DNA from 4 places in the Pseudomonas sp. SJZ078 genome. Region 1 is predicted to be linked to each of the others. Evidence: predicted binding sites of a transcription regulator. Region 1 holds the regulator's gene; each other region holds the start of a gene.

Region 1 (3,770 bases):
GTCGACCGGTTCGCCGTCGATGGCGTCGAAATCAATGGCGGCTTCAAGGTGCACCAGTGCACTGATCGGGGCGGTACAACCCTTGAGGCGGCAGTGGGGAATGGCGATGCCGTTGCCAAAACCGGTGGAACCGAGTTTTTCACGGGCAATCAGGGCCTCGAAGACGTCCTGCATTTCCAGACCTTCGACGTCAAGGTGGATCAGGTCGGCGATTTGTTCGAGGGCTTTCTTTTTACTGCCTCCCAGCACGTTCACCTTGGAACGGCTGGGGGTCAGGATGGTTTCTAGTCGGATCATGGATTGGGGGGGTTAACGACCGGTAGCGCCCTGGAGGAGGCTCTGGGTCTTTTCCTTATGCTTTTTGAGTTGGCGATCCAGCTTGTCGGTCAGCAGGTCAATCGCGGCATACATGTCTGTGTGCTCCGCATTGGCAACCACCTCTCCGCCGGGAATATGCAACGTGGCTTCGATTTTCTGCAGCAGCTTCTCGACGTTCATCGTGACCTGCACGTTGGTGATCTTGTCGAAATGCCTTTCCAATCGGTCGAGTTTTTCGCCGATGTAGGTACGCAGGGGTTCGGTCACTTCCAGTTGGTGTCCACTGATGTTGACTTGCATACAGCTTCTCCTTCGTTGCCAGTGCATAAAGCGGCAGGCAGAAATGCCTGCCACTGGAACGCTGTGGCGTGGCCTTGTTACATCAACCGCTTGCGTTCACTCGAAGGCGCGATCCCGAGGGATTCACGATACTTGGCGACGGTACGGCGGGCCACCTGAATGCCTTGTGCCTCCAGTAAACCAGCGATCTTGCTGTCACTCAACGGCTTTTTCTGATTTTCCGCGGCCACCAGTTTCTTGATGATCGCGCGGATGGCCGTGGAAGAGCATTCGCCGCCTTCGGAGGTGCTGACGTGGCTGGAGAAAAAATATTTCAATTCGTAGATACCCCGTGGGGTATGCATGAATTTCTGCGTGGTCACCCGGGAGATTGTCGACTCGTGCATGCCCACCGCCTCGGCAATGTCATGCAGGACCAACGGTTTCATCGCTTCGTCGCCATAGTCCAGGAAGCCCCGTTGATGCTCGACGATCTGGGTGGCGACCTTCATCAGGGTTTCGTTGCGACTCTGCAGGCTCTTGATGAACCAGCGCGCTTCCTGCAACTGGTTGCGCATGAAGGTGTTGTCGGCGCTGGTGTCGGCGCGTCTTACAAAGCCCGCATATTGGGCGTTGACCCGTAGCTTGGGGACCGATTCCTGGTTCAGTTCCACCAGCCAGCGATCGTTGTGCTTGCGCACGATCACGTCCGGAACCACGTACTCGGGTTCGGTGGCCTCGATCTGTGAGCCAGGGCGCGGGTTGAGGCTCTGGACCAGTTCGATCACCTGGCGCAGTTCATCTTCCTTGAGCTTCATACGGCGCATCAGCTGGCTATAGTCGCGGCCGCCGAGCAGGTCGATATAGTCGGTGACCAGTCGCTTGGCTTCGGCCAGCCACGGTGTCTTGGCTGGCAGCTGGCGCAGTTGCAGCAGCAGGCACTCACCCAGGTTGCGGGCGCCGATGCCGGCCGGCTCGAACTGTTGGATACGGTGCAGGACGGCTTCGATCTCGTCCAGCTCGATGTCCAGCTCCGGATCGAAGGCTTCGAGGATTTCCTCGAGGGTTTCGTCCAGGTAGCCCTGGTTGTTGATGCAGTCGATGAGTGTCACGGCGATCAGGCGATCGGTATCGGACATCGGTGCCAGGTTCAGTTGCCACAGGAGGTGGCTTTGCAGGCTTTCACCGGCAGAGGTACGCGTGGTGAAGTCCCACTCGTCATCGTCGCTGCTCGGCAGGCTGCTGGCACTGGTCTGGTAGACGTCTTCCCAGGCCGTGTCCACGGGCAGGTCGTTGGGGATGCGTTCGTTCCATTCGCCATCCTCGAGGTTATCCACCGTCGGGGCGGCTTCTTCCTGGTAGGAGGTTTCCTGAATCTCGGTATTGGGTTTCTGCTCGACGTTGTCGGCCAGTGGATCGGTGTTGTCGAAGTCGTCGCCTTCTTCCTGGCGTTCGAGCATCGGATTGGATTCCAGGGCCTCCTGGATTTCCTGTTGAAGGTCCAGGGTCGACAATTGGAGCAGGCGGATGGCCTGTTGCAGCTGCGGTGTCATCGTCAGCTGCTGGCCCATTCTCAAGACTAGCGATGGTTTCATGGCAGGGGCTTAACACCTTATTCGCCGGCGCACATGCGCCATCCACTACAAGGGCGCCGAAGCGCCAAACCTTAAGCAAATTATATGCCTGAAACCGAGGTGTTTGCCTAGGGGTAGCTCTCAATTAGTTTCCCGATGATAGGGGATTCACTGAGAGCGTCCCGAGGCGCTGCCGGGTTGAATCGACGGCGCCGGGACAGCTTGCCAGGCACTTCGCGCTTACAGGCGGAACTCATGGCCCAGATACACTTCCTTGACCAGTTCGTTGGCCAGGATGGTGGCGGAGTCACCTTCAGCGATCAATTGACCGTCATTGACGATATAGGCGGTTTCGCAGATGTCCAGCGTCTCGCGTACGTTGTGGTCGGTGATCAGCACGCCGATCCCCTTGGCCTTGAGATGGTGGATGATCTGTTTGATGTCGCCCACCGAAATCGGGTCCACGCCGGCGAATGGTTCGTCGAGCAGGATGAATTTCGGTGCAGTGGCCAGGGCGCGGGCAATTTCCACCCGGCGCCGTTCGCCGCCGGACAAGCTCATGCCCAGGTTGTCGCGGATGTGGCTGATGTGAAATTCCTGCAACAGGCTTTCCAGTTCCTGGCGACGACCGGCCTTGTCGAGTTCCTTGCGGGTTTCGAGGATCGCCATGATGTTGTCGGCGACCGACAGTTTGCGAAAGATCGACGCTTCCTGTGGAAGGTAGCCGATGCCGGCCTTTGCCCGGCCATGCATCGGCTGGTGGCTGACGTCCAGCTCATCGATCAGGACGCGGCCCTGATCGGCCTGGACCAGGCCGACGATCATGTAGAAACAGGTGGTCTTGCCCGCGCCGTTGGGGCCGAGGAGGCCGACGATCTGGCCGCTGTCGATGGACAGGCTGACATCACGCACGACCTGACGGCCCTTGTAGCTCTTGGCCAGGTGCTGAGCTTTCAGAGTTGCCATTACTGGGCCTTTTGCTCGGTTTTCTTTTTCGGCTGGATCACCATATCGATCCGCGGACGCTGCTCGGTCACCTTGCTGCCGGTGGCGCGGCCGGCGCTGGCGAGTTTCTTGTTGGTGTCGTAGACGATTTTCTCGCCCTGGGTGACGTTGTTGTCCTTGTCGATGACCTTGGCGCGGTCGATCAGGACCACGCGATCCTGGGAGGCGTGGTATTGGATGGTCACCCCGTAGCCCTGCACGGGCTTGGTGTCGCCGGCCGTTTGCAACTGCTCGAAATAAGCCAGGTTGCCCACCGAGGTCACCACGTCGATATCGCCGGACTGGGTGCGGGTGATGGTCACGGTATTGCCGGTGACCTTCATCGAGCCCTGGGTGATGATCACGTCGCCCTTGTAGGTGGCGATACCGTTCTTGTCGTCCAATTGGGCGTCGTCGGCCTGGATACGGATAGGCTGGTCGCGGTCATTGGGAAGAGACCAGGCGCTCGCGCTTCCCAGTGCTGCGCCCAGACTGAGCAAAATAGGGAGGGTTTTAGCGAGCTTCATACTGTCCTCTTACGTTCGATAGCAGGTGTATCCTGCTTTCCTTCAGATACGCTTTCATTCCTGTGCCGGTCGATACACCACCGGCGCC
Region 2 (3,770 bases), on a different contig from region 1:
AGCCCCTGGCGTGGGTTCACGTTGACCTGGTTGATGCCTTCCATGTTGATTTCCACCGGGTCTTCGGCGGTGGAAATGTTGATGTCCACGGTATTTAGGATATTCAAGCCGGTGTAGAGCGAGACAGTCTTGCCCGAGCCGGTCGGCCCGGTGACCAGGATCAGCCCTTGGGGTTGCTTGAGGGCTGCGAGGTAGAGCTCCTTCTGATCCGGTTCGTAGCCCAGGGCATCGATACCCATTTGCGCACTGGACGGGTCGAGGATCCGGATCACCACTTTTTCGCCCCAGAGCGTGGGCAGGGTATTGACCCGGAAGTCGATGGACTTGCTTTTCGACAGGCGCATTTTCAGCCGGCCGTCCTGCGGCTTGCGTCGCTCGGAAATATCCAGGCTGGCCATGACTTTCAGGCGCGCGGCGATGCGGCTGGCCAGTTGGGTCGGCGGCCTGGCCACTTCCCGCAACATGCCGTCGGTGCGCACCCGCACCCGGTAGGATTTTTCATAGGGTTCGAAGTGCAGGTCGGAAGAGCCGCCCTTGATCGCGTCCAGCAGCATCTTGTTGACGAACCGCACCACCGGCGCGTCGTCGGCGTCCTGGCCGGTGATGGCGTCCTGCTTGCGATCGTCATCCGATTCGATGTCCAGGCCATCGAGATCAACATCACCCATGCCTTCCAGGCCCGTAGTGCTGGATTCGAAAAATTTCTCGATGGCGTCGCTGAGTTTGTCGTCTTCCACCAGGATGGCTTCGGTGGTCAGGCCGGTACTGAACTGGATGTCGTTGATGGCCTGGTGGTTGGTAGGATCGGAGATCCCCACGAACAGCTTGTTGCCGCGCCGCCACAGCGGCAGGGCATGGTGTTGCCGGACCAGTTTTTCACTGACAAGCCCGGTGGGCTGGCTTTCCTTGTCCAGGCTGTTGAGGTCCAGCAGTGCAACGCCGAAATGCTCCGAAGCGATTTCCGCAACCTGGCGACTCTGGACCAGTTTGTTCTGCACCAGGTAGCTGACCAGGGGCATGCGGTTGCGTTGGGCTTGTTGCTGCGCCTGCTGCGCGCTCTGCTCGGTGATCAGCTCGGCCAGCACCAGTTGCTTGGTCAGGCCGCTGAGGGCGATGTCATTCATGGAAATACCGACTGCTGACAGTTCATGACTTATAGCCTAGTCAAGCATCGACGCCAAACCAGCGGGGCTGGGTGACAAAAAACGTCAGATAGTGCGGTTGTTGGGGTAGGACGTTGCCATTTCGTCGCCTGGAACCCTTTGCGAGCAGGGTCGCAAGGGTTGGCATGTGCCGTGCAATACCCTCTCAACCATGAGATTTCGCCTCATGCAAATGGAGAGGTCTATGAGCAAGCAGAATGGTTTTACCTTGATCGAGCTGCTGATCGTCGTGGCGATCATCGGCATTCTGGCGACGTTTGCGTTGCCGCAATATTCCAAGTACCAGGCGCGGGCAAAGGCAACGGCAGGGTTGGCGGAAGTATCCGCATTAAAAGTGCCGTTCGAAGACGTCATGAATCAGGGGACCAACCCTACGTTAGCCAACATTGGCGGTACAACGCCCACCAGTAATTGCACGATGAGTGCTTCAGGTACCGCTTCGGACGGTACGGGCACGATATCGTGCGCCTTGTTGAATGCGCCCTCTCCGGTACTTGGCAAGACCATTACAATGTCCCGCTCGGCAGCAGGTGTCTGGACCTGTGCTTCGACGGCGGCCCAGGAATACCTGCCGGCTGGATGCACCGGTGCCGCTGCCGGTGGTTGAGGGCATGGCCTTGCGAAGAACCCCGCTTTGACTGCGGGGTTTTTTACGTTCTCTTGCCAGTGAAAAAAGCTCGTTAATTCAGTTGTTTAAGAAGCGGAAAAAACCGCAACTTGCATGTACGGAATCAGTCGCTCATGCATTTTGCATGATCCAGTAAATCAGCGCTTCGCTTAACCAGTTGATTTATAAGAAGTTATTTTGTTCGTCAAAACTGGCACACCCTTCGCACTACTCCTGATAACCCTGCCGGGAGTTACCTCCGGCAGTTTCTGAGAAAAACAGGAGTAACTCGTATGAAGAAGTTCGCTATCACTGCCGCTACTGCTGCCGCGCTGACCTTGACCATGGCTAATGCATTTGCCGAGACTGCTCAAGCGACCCAGGCTCCGATGATGTTGGCTGCTGGTGAAGTGACTAAAGCCAAGGAAGAAACCAAGGACACCTGGATCACCACCAAGGTCAAGGCCGATCTGGTTACCGAAAAAGGTATTCCAGGCTCCGACATCAAGGTTGAAACCAACAAAGGTGTTGTATCCCTGTCTTCGACCGTTGCCTTAACCAAAACTCAGAAAGACTCTGCCATCGCGATTGCCAAGAAAATCAAAGGCGTCAAGGCCGTATCGGCTGATGGCTTGAAGGCCGAATAAGGCCAAGACTTCTCGCCTGGACTGGGAGAGGGCGCGGCAAACGGGCTGTGTCATACGTTTGCCGTTGCTTTGGAGTTCATGCGAAAGGCCACAGGGACGTGGCCGCCACAGGCCCTCGGCATTTTGCCGGGGGCCTGTTCTATTTTGGATGTAAGTCAGCCGACACTTGTGTTGGCCCGTCTACCGCCATCGCGAGCAGGCTCGCTCCCACATTGGTACTGGGTTGTTCCAAAAAAGTACGCTCGGCACCGATCCCCTGTGGGAGCGAGCCTGCTCGCGATAGTGGTGTCATTGCCAGCCTCAATGCCCACGCCGACTGGTGATCTGCACCAGCCGATTACCCTCGAAGCGCAGGAACTGGTACATGCCGCTGTTGGGACCGTATGTCCATTCTTCCACCGGGTATTCCTCCCGGCGATTGACACTGCGTTTGTAGCCCAGATCGTCCCGCGCAACCGGTTGCCCGCACTTTTGCAGCACTTCACTGGAGCGATCGCCAACGCTGATCAACTGGCTGCCGCAACGCAATGTGTCGGCAGCCGATGCGTAAGGGGTGATGAGCAGTAAGCCCAGGCCGAGCCAGTAGAGACGCTTCATCCTATTCGGCATCCAGATGCAGAGGAGTGATCACGCGCCCGTCGCTTTCGGCCTGGCCGAGGCTGGCGTCGATGAAATAGACACGGTCATCGGCCAACTGACCCTTGTCCACCAGGAAGTCCTTGATGCTGCTGGCCCGTTCCTGGCCCAGCTCGCGGAGCAATACGTCGCTGCCGCTCCAGAACTTGATGACGCCTTCACGCAGTTTCTCGATGCGGGCCTTTTTATCCAGTTGGGCCCATTCGGCTGGTGGCTGGGTCTTGAGACGGGTTCGGTAGATGCCTTCCAGCAACGGGGCCTTTTCATCTTCCGGTACCTGCAGCAGCGCAGCCTTGGCTGGAACCTTGTCGCCTCGGCGTTGCAGCATCTTGTAATAGTTGTACTGGTATTCGCGTTCCAGGCGCTGGCCGGCAAGCAGCGGCCCGTCGCTGCTTTCGGCGGCGGTGCCTTCGATTTCCAGGCGCAATTCCGGACGCTTGGCCAGTGCCTCGGAAAGCTTGAGCAGTACGCCTTCGTTCTCCGGGCTCAGGTCGCTGGAGCCTGGTGCGAAGGCGACACTGCCCAGGTCTTCCGAGCCACCGCCGGCTACCAGTCCGCCGATAAGTTTGAACGGCGCCTGGGCCGCTCGCACCACCAGGTTGCGCAGGGTCTGCCAGACAATCGGCATCACGCTGAACTGCGGGTCGTTGAGGTTGCCGGACACCGGCAGTTCGATGGAGATCCTGCCCTCGGAATCCTTCAGCAGCGCGACGGCCA
Region 3 (3,770 bases), on a different contig from region 1:
AGGCGGTAACTTGTCTACGGGTAATTTGGATTTCGAACAGTTCCGGGTCTTCCTGGAAAAAGCCTGTGGCATATTGCTTGGTGAAAACAAGCAATATCTGGTGTCGAGCCGTCTCAACAAATTGATGGAGCAACAGGGCCTCAAATCGTTGGGCGAGCTGGTGCAGCGTATCCAGACCCAGCCGCGCAGCGGTTTGCGCGAAATGGTGGTGGATGCCATGACCACCAACGAAACCCTGTGGTTTCGCGATACCTATCCGTTCGAAGTATTGAAAAACAAAGTGCTGCCGGCGGCCATCAAGGCCAGCCCGGGCCAGCGCCTGCGGATCTGGTCGGCCGCTTGCTCGTCGGGCCAGGAACCCTATTCGCTGTCGATGTCCATCGACGAGTTCGAGCGGACCAATATCGGCCAGTTGAAAGGTGGCGTGCAGATCGTTGCCACGGACCTGTCCGGGACCATGCTTAACAACTGCAAGACGGGTGAGTACGACAGTCTGGCCATCGGCCGCGGCCTGTCGCCTGATCGCCTGCAACGCTACTTCGATCCGAAAGGGCCGGGGCGCTGGGTGGTCAAGGCGCCGATCAAGAACCGGGTGGAATTCCGCTCGTTCAACCTGCTGGACAGCTATGCCAGCCTGGGCAAATTCGACATCGTGTTCTGCCGTAACGTACTGATCTACTTCTCCGCCGAAGTGAAGAAGGACATCCTGCTGCGTATACACGGCACCCTTAAGCCGGGCGGCTACCTGTTCCTCGGTGCATCCGAAGCGCTGAACGGCTTGCCGGATCATTACCAGATGATCCAGTGCAGCCCGGGGATCATCTACCAGGCGAAGTGATTCGCGCCGGTGGTCAAGAAAACGGGAGCCGTCACAGGTTCCCGTTTTTTTTTGCCTGCCAAATCTCCATCAAGTCACCGCCATCCCCTTGTGGGAGCGGGCTTGCTCGCGAAGGCGATCTCATAGAGACATTGATGTCGACTGATACACCGCTTTCGCGAGCAAGCCCGCTCCCACAATTAACCGCCGTTGACGCTGAGAGCGGCAGAAAAGCGGCAGGTAAGCGGAAAGCGGTTGCCGCTTTTCTGGCATTGCCGCCTTGCCGATGCCCGCAAAGCCCCGGTTTACGGGCTTTCTCAAAGTGGCACGACGCTTGCTATATCCATCGCACGTACATTCTGGTCACCCAAAGGTTTCCGACATGAGCATCAGCTTCGATAAAGCGCTCGGTATCCACGAACAGGCCCTGAGCTTCCGCGCCCAGCGTGCCGAAGTCCTGGCCAACAACATCGCCAACGCCGATACCCCGAACTACAAGGCCCGGGATCTGGACTTCTCCAAAGTGCTCGCCGAGCAGAACGAGAAGACCAAGAACGGCTCTTTCGCCCTGAACATGACCAACAGCCGTCATATCGAGGCCGAAGGCCTGGGCAATGGTGACGAGTCGCTGATGTATCGCACGCCGATGCAACCTTCGATCGACCAGAACACCGTGGACGCTCAACTGGAACAGTCCAACTACGCGGAAAACTCCGTGAACTTCCAGGCCAGCTTCACCCTGCTCAACAGCAAATTCAAAGGGCTGATCTCGGCCCTGCGCGGAGAATAAGCCATGTCGATTGCGAGCGTATTCAACATCGCCGGCAGTGCCATGAGTGCCCAGACCACTCGCCTGAACACTGTCGCCAGTAACATCGCCAACGCCGAGACCGTTTCGTCGAGCATCGACCAGACCTACCGCGCCCGTCACCCGGTGTTCGCCACCATGTTCCAGGGCGGCCAGGCGAATGGCAGCGGCTCGCTGTTCCAGGAGCAGGACGCGGCCGGGCAGGGCGTGCAGGTGCTTGGCGTCGTCGAGGACCAGAGCAACCTCGAAGCGCGCTATGAGCCGAACCATCCGGCTGCCGACGCCAAGGGTTATGTCTATTACCCGAACGTCAACGTCGTCGAAGAAATGGCCGACATGATTTCCGCCAGTCGTTCGTTCCAGACCAACGCCGAAATGATGAACACCGCCAAAACCATGATGCAGAAGGTCCTGACCCTGGGTCAGTGATAAGGGGCGAGTCACATGAGCGTTACCAACACCACCAGCGGTTTGAGCCTCAACGAGATTCTGGCCAACTCCTCGATCAAGACCAATAACACCTCCGACAGCCTGTCTTCGATGACAGGGGCTGCGACCGGTAAAAAGGAGCTGGGCAAGGATGCGTTCCTGCAACTGCTCGTTACCCAGCTGAAAAACCAGGACCCGCTGTCGCCACAGGACAACGGTGAGTTCGTTGCCCAGTTGGCACAATTCAGCAGCCTGGAAGGCATCACCACCCTCAACGATACCGTGAGCGGGCTGGCCAGCAACTACAACTCGTCCCAGGCCTTGCAGGCCTCGTCGCTGGTAGGGCGTTCGGTCATTGCCCCTGGCGACAAGGCGGTGGTCGACACCTCCAAGAGCCTCAACGGCACGGTGGTGGTGCCCTCGGCGGTATCGTCCGTCGCGGTCAAGATCGTCGACAAGGACGGCAAGACGGTTCGCACCATCGACCTGGGCAGCCAGAAGGCCGGTAACTCTGCCTTTATCTGGGATGGCAAGAACGACGCGGGCACCACGGTCGAGGCGGGTACTTATACCTTCGCGGCTTCGACCACCATCGACGGCAAGGCCACGTCGCTGATCACCAACCTGCCGGCGACCGTCAGCAGCGTGACGATCAGCCAGACAGGGGGAGAGCTGATGCTCAACCTCGCCGGGCTGGGCAGCATCGCCCTGTCCAAAGTACAAACTATTGGTATGTAGAGCCGACTAACCCGGCAAAGGAGTGGAATATGTCTTTCAACATCGGCCTTAGCGGTCTCTATGCTGCCAACAAACAGCTGGACGTCACCGGTAACAACATCGCCAACGTGGCAACCACCGGCTTCAAATCGTCCCGCGCGGAATTCGAAGACGTCTACTCGGCTACCAAGCTGGGTTCGGGCAGCAAGACCGTTGGTAACGGCGTGCGCCTGTCCAACGTTTCCCAGCAGTTCGGCCAGGGCGACGTCAACAACACCGGTAACGTGCTGGACATGGGTATCCAGGGCCAGGGCTTCTTCGTCCTGAGCAACGACGGTTCCCTGAGCTACACCCGTGCCGGTACGTTCAAGACCGACAAGGCAGGCTATATCACCAACAGTGATGGCACTTCGAAGCTGCAAGGCTATGGCGTGGATGCCAACGGAAAGATCCAGAACGGGATCCTGACTGATCTGCGTATCGATACCTCCAACCTGCCGCCACAGGCGACCAGCCTGGTCTCATCGACGATCAACCTGAATTCGAAGGCGACGCCGATCACCGCGGCGTTCGATCCGACCGACACGTCCACGTTTACCAAGCAGTTCACTACCCCGATCTATGACACCCAGGGCAACCAGCATTCCATGGATCAATACATGGTCAAGACTGCCGGCAACACCTGGAATGTCTATACCTTGATCGATGGTCGTAACCTCGATGGCTCCGCGCCGACCACGACCGGTGTGACCGCGCCGGTCCCGTCGACTATGACATTCGATTCGAGCGGCAAGCTGCTTCAGGTCAGCACGCCTCCGGCGACTATCAATAGCGATCTGGTTTTGACTGGTTGGGTGCCGGGCACCGTGACCAATGGCACATGGACCGCCAACGGCGCCGCGAGTGCGCCAACCATCACGATTTCCATGGCTAATACCAGCCAGTTCAACGCCGACACCGCTCGTTCGCTCCCGGTCCAGAACGGTTATGCCACCGGCC
Region 4 (3,770 bases), on a different contig from region 1:
GCATCGGCAAAGGCACCGGTACCCGAGTACGTGATGCGCGCATCCGCTACACGAGTCGAGGAAACGGTATTGTCGGTCGCAATGTCATCCGCACGAACCATGCCGGCGATGCGCACCAGTTCGTCACCAGTGTTGAGCGTCAACCACTTCTCGCCGCGCACAACGATGATGCCGTTGGGCAATACATCAGCGACGGTCACGGTGATGGAACCGGTCAGGCTGTTGCTCTGGCCGGACTTGCTGTCGCCCTTGGTAGCCCGGTCGGAGCCGTAACCGGCGTTGAGGCTCAGGTCGTTGCTGCCGATCGGGTTGTTGGTGGTCAGGCTGGAGCCGAACAACGAGGTGAGGCCGACACTGGTGTTGCTGGTCTTGTCCACCTGGGAGTTGGCGTTCTTGCTCGCCTGGGTCCGCTCGTTCAGGGTGATGGTGATGATGTCACCGACCCGGAATGCCTTGCGGTCGCTGTACAGATTCTGTTCGAAACCGGCCTGGTAGATCGAGCCGTTGTTGGCGGCGGCCGGCAACGGCGTGCGCGGCAACACCGGAGCGTAGTATGGGTCATTGGGCCTGGGCGTTGGCGCGACACATCCCGCAAGCGCGGTGATCCCACCCAGTGCCAGTACAGATACAAAGCGTTTCATGACCCTACCTCTCGGTGTTGCAGGCGACCTTGAGGCCGCCCTATAGAAGTGATTACAGATTCTGCGTAACGAACGAAAGCATCTGGTCGGCGGTGGAGATCACCTTGGAGTTCATTTCGTAGGCGCGCTGGGTGGTGATCATGTTGACCATCTCTTCAACGGTGCTCACGTTGGAGGTTTCCAGGGTGTTCTGCAGCGTGGTGCCGAAACCGTTCAAGCCTGGGGTGCCGATTTGCGGCGCACCGCTGGCAGCGGTTTCCAGGAACAGGTTGTTGCCTACCGCTTGCAGCCCGGCCGGGTTGATGAAGTCGGCGGTCTGCAGGTTGCCGATCACCTGGGCGGCCGGGTTGCCCGCCACGGTGATGGACACCGTCCCGTCACGGCCCACGGTGAAGGTCTGGGCATCGTTCGGGATGATGATGGCCGGCTCCAGGGCGAAGCCGCTGGCGTTGACGATCTGGCCATTGGAATCCAGGTGGAACGTACCGTCACGTGTATAGGACGTGGTGCCGTCCGGCTGCAGGATCTGGAAGAAACCGCGACCGTCGATGGCCATGTCCAGCGGCTGCTCGGTGGTTTGCAGGCTGCCGGCGGTGAAGTTTTTCTGGGTGCCGACAATGCGCACACCGGTACCGACTTGCAGGCCCGACGGCAGTTCGCTGTCCTGGGTCGACTGGGCACCTGGTTGACGCTTGACCTGGTACAGCAAGTCCTGGAATTCGGCGCGGTCACGTTTGAAACCCGTGGTCGAGACGTTCGCCAGGTTGTTGGAAATGGTGGTCAGGTTGGTGTCCTGGGCGGACAGGCCTGTTTTGGCAACCCACAGAGCCGGAAGCATTCGATTCTCCTCGTACGCCTGATTTTCGGCGCGACGCTTTAATTAATGGTTAGATCTGCAAGACCCGAGCCATGGCCTCGTCGCCTTCTTTGGCGGTGTTCATCATTTTCACGTGAAGCTCGAATTGCTTGGCCAGGGCCAGCACCGAAGTCATCTCGTCCACAGCATTGACGTTGCTCGCTTCCTGGAACCCCGACACCAGTTGCACGTTGGCGTCGATCGGTGCCGGCTGGCCGTCCTTGGTACGGATGGAACCGTCCAGGCCCTTGGTCATGTTCTTGAGGTCCGGGTTGACCAGCTTGATGCGGTCCACTTCAGCCATCACGCGTGGGCCTTCGCCCATGGCGCGGATGCTGATGGTCCCGTCCTGACCGATTTCGATCTTCTGCTCCGGCGGCACGGCGATAGGACCGCCGTTGCCCATCACCGGCATGCCGTTGCCGGCCCGGAGCACGCCCAGGGCGTCGACGTTGAGGCTGCCGGTGCGCACATAGCTTTCACCGCCATCAGGGTTCTGCACGGCCATCCAGCCCGGCCCGCTGACCGCCACGTCGAGGTCGCGACCGGTTTGCACCAGAGCGCCAGGAGTGAAGTCGGTGGCAGGCCGCTCGGACATGGCAAACGCCCGCGCCGGAAAGCTGTCGCCGAACACCGGCATCGAACGTGCCTGCTCCAGGTCTTTCTGAAAGCCATTGGTGGAGATGTTCGCCAGGTTGTTGGCATGGGCCCGCTGCGCCAGCGCGTTCTGACTGGCGCCAGTCATTGCCACATAAAGGTACTTGTCCACTGTCGTTCCTCTGCATGCCGGACGTTTGCCGCCCACTGCTGTACTGCTCAGCCATAAGCAATTTGCAGACCAACTTTTTTCTGGCGGCTTGGGGCCCGGCAAACAAAGGACTTGCAGGGTTTTGCGGTGAAGAAGGAAATGTAGCGAAGACGAAAAACCGGCGGTGACATGCCGCTGAAAGGCAAAGGATTACCGTGCAGCAGACTCGCCACAGCCAACGGATTACATCCCAGGCTCCTTGCCCACCTCATACTCCCGCAACTTATTGGCAATGGTGGTATGGGAAACCCCCAGTCGCTTGCCCAACTGCCGGCTGCTGGGATGTTCGGAGTAGAGTCGTTCCAGTACCGCCTTCTCGAATCGCCCGACAATCTCGTCCAACCCACCGTCCAGGGAAAAGTCGCCCAGGGGCTGGCGCACGCCATAGTCCGGCAGGCGGATATGCTCGGCCTTCACCGTCCCCCCGTCACACAGGGAAACCGCCTGGAACAGCACGTTTTCCAACTGCCGGACATTGCCCGGCCAATGGTAATGACTGAGGCGATCCATCGCCGCCGGGGCCAGTTTCGGCAGTGCACAGCCGATCTGGCGGCTGGCCTGGTCAAGAAAGTGTTCCACCAGCGGCGCCAGGCCATCGAGGCATTCGCGCAACGGCGGGATGTGCAGGGACAGGACATTCAAGCGGTGATACAGGTCCTGGCGAAACTCCCCTCGGGCACAGAGCTCGGACAAATCCACCTGGGTCGCGCAGATTACCCGGACGTCCAGATACACCTCCTCATCGCTGCCAACCCGACGGAAGCAACCGTCCTGCAAAAAGCGCAGCAGTTTCACCTGCAGGCGTGGGCTCATTTCCCCCACCCCGTCAAGAAACAAGGTGCCGCCAGCCGTCAACTCCAGCAGACCGAGCTTGCCTTCGGCGCGGGCGCCTTCGAAGGCACCCGGGCCGTAGCCGAACAGTTCGGTCTCGGCCATGGACTCCGGCAGCCCGGCGCAGTTGAGCGCCATCAGCGGCGACTGCCCACGCGGGCTCGCCAGGTGGCAGGCACGGGCCAGCAGCTCCTTGCCGGTGCCGGTTTCGCCTTCGATCAATAGCGGCGCGTCCAGCGGGGCCATGCGCCGGGCTTCGCGGACTACCGCGGCCATCACTTTCGAGCTCTGGAAAATACTGTCGAAGCCACGCAGTTCCTGCTTGCGCACGTTGTAGATGCGCTCACCGACCCGGTCGGCCCGATGCAGCGTCAATACCGCACCGGCCATGGCCTCGCTGTCGTCATGCTCCGATTGCAGCGGGGCAATGTCGGCCAGAAATACATCGCCCTTGACCTTGACCCGCAGCCCATTGATGCGCGACTGGTTGGCGCGTACCAACTCCGGCAGGTCGAAATCCTCGGCATAACGCGACAGCGGGATCCCCGGCACCTCGTCCACCCGCACCCCGAGCAACTGTGCCGCCGCCCGGTTCGCCGCGACGATGGAGCCGCCCATGTCGATGGACAACACC

Evidence for each region. Region 1 encodes sigma-54, which starts transcription at its own class of promoters, with help from an activator protein. Its sites were predicted from a motif close to ANTGGCATNNANNTTGCTNT; they were not measured.
Region 2: the regulator sigma-54 is predicted to act here: its motif matches at 1,283-1,302, upstream of FBY02_RS20220 (pilin).
Region 3: the regulator sigma-54 is predicted to act here: its motif matches at 1,139-1,158, upstream of flgB (flagellar basal body rod protein FlgB).
Region 4: the regulator sigma-54 is predicted to act here: its motif matches at 2,321-2,340, upstream of FBY02_RS13485 (flagellar basal body rod protein FlgF).

Annotation. Positions count from the first base shown of each region.
Region 1 is NZ_VIUG01000002.1:68,680-72,449, forward strand. It holds gene ptsN (PTS IIA-like nitrogen regulatory protein PtsN) at 1-297, opposite strand, end outside; gene hpf (ribosome hibernation-promoting factor, HPF/YfiA family) at 310-618, opposite strand; gene FBY02_RS02160 (RNA polymerase factor sigma-54) at 696-2,192, opposite strand; gene lptB (LPS export ABC transporter ATP-binding protein) at 2,412-3,137, opposite strand; gene lptA (lipopolysaccharide transport periplasmic protein LptA) at 3,137-3,682, opposite strand; gene lptC (LPS export ABC transporter periplasmic protein LptC) at 3,669-3,770, opposite strand, start outside.
Region 2 is NZ_VIUG01000025.1:61,983-65,752, forward strand. It holds gene pilB (type IV-A pilus assembly ATPase PilB) at 1-1,124, opposite strand, end outside; gene FBY02_RS20220 (pilin) at 1,348-1,770, shown strand; gene FBY02_RS20225 (BON domain-containing protein) at 2,064-2,417, shown strand; gene FBY02_RS20230 (DUF2845 domain-containing protein) at 2,718-3,014, opposite strand; gene FBY02_RS20235 (DUF748 domain-containing protein) at 3,016-3,770, opposite strand, start outside.
Region 3 is NZ_VIUG01000030.1:34,864-38,633, reverse strand. It holds gene cheR (protein-glutamate O-methyltransferase CheR) at 11-838, shown strand; gene flgB (flagellar basal body rod protein FlgB) at 1,200-1,607, shown strand; gene flgC (flagellar basal body rod protein FlgC) at 1,611-2,054, shown strand; gene flgD (flagellar hook assembly protein FlgD) at 2,070-2,792, shown strand; gene flgE (flagellar hook protein FlgE) at 2,822-3,770, shown strand, end outside.
Region 4 is NZ_VIUG01000012.1:93,041-96,810, forward strand. It holds gene flgH (flagellar basal body L-ring protein FlgH) at 1-641, opposite strand, end outside; gene flgG (flagellar basal-body rod protein FlgG) at 694-1,479, opposite strand; gene FBY02_RS13485 (flagellar basal body rod protein FlgF) at 1,529-2,266, opposite strand; gene FBY02_RS13490 (sigma-54-dependent transcriptional regulator) at 2,489-3,770, opposite strand, start outside.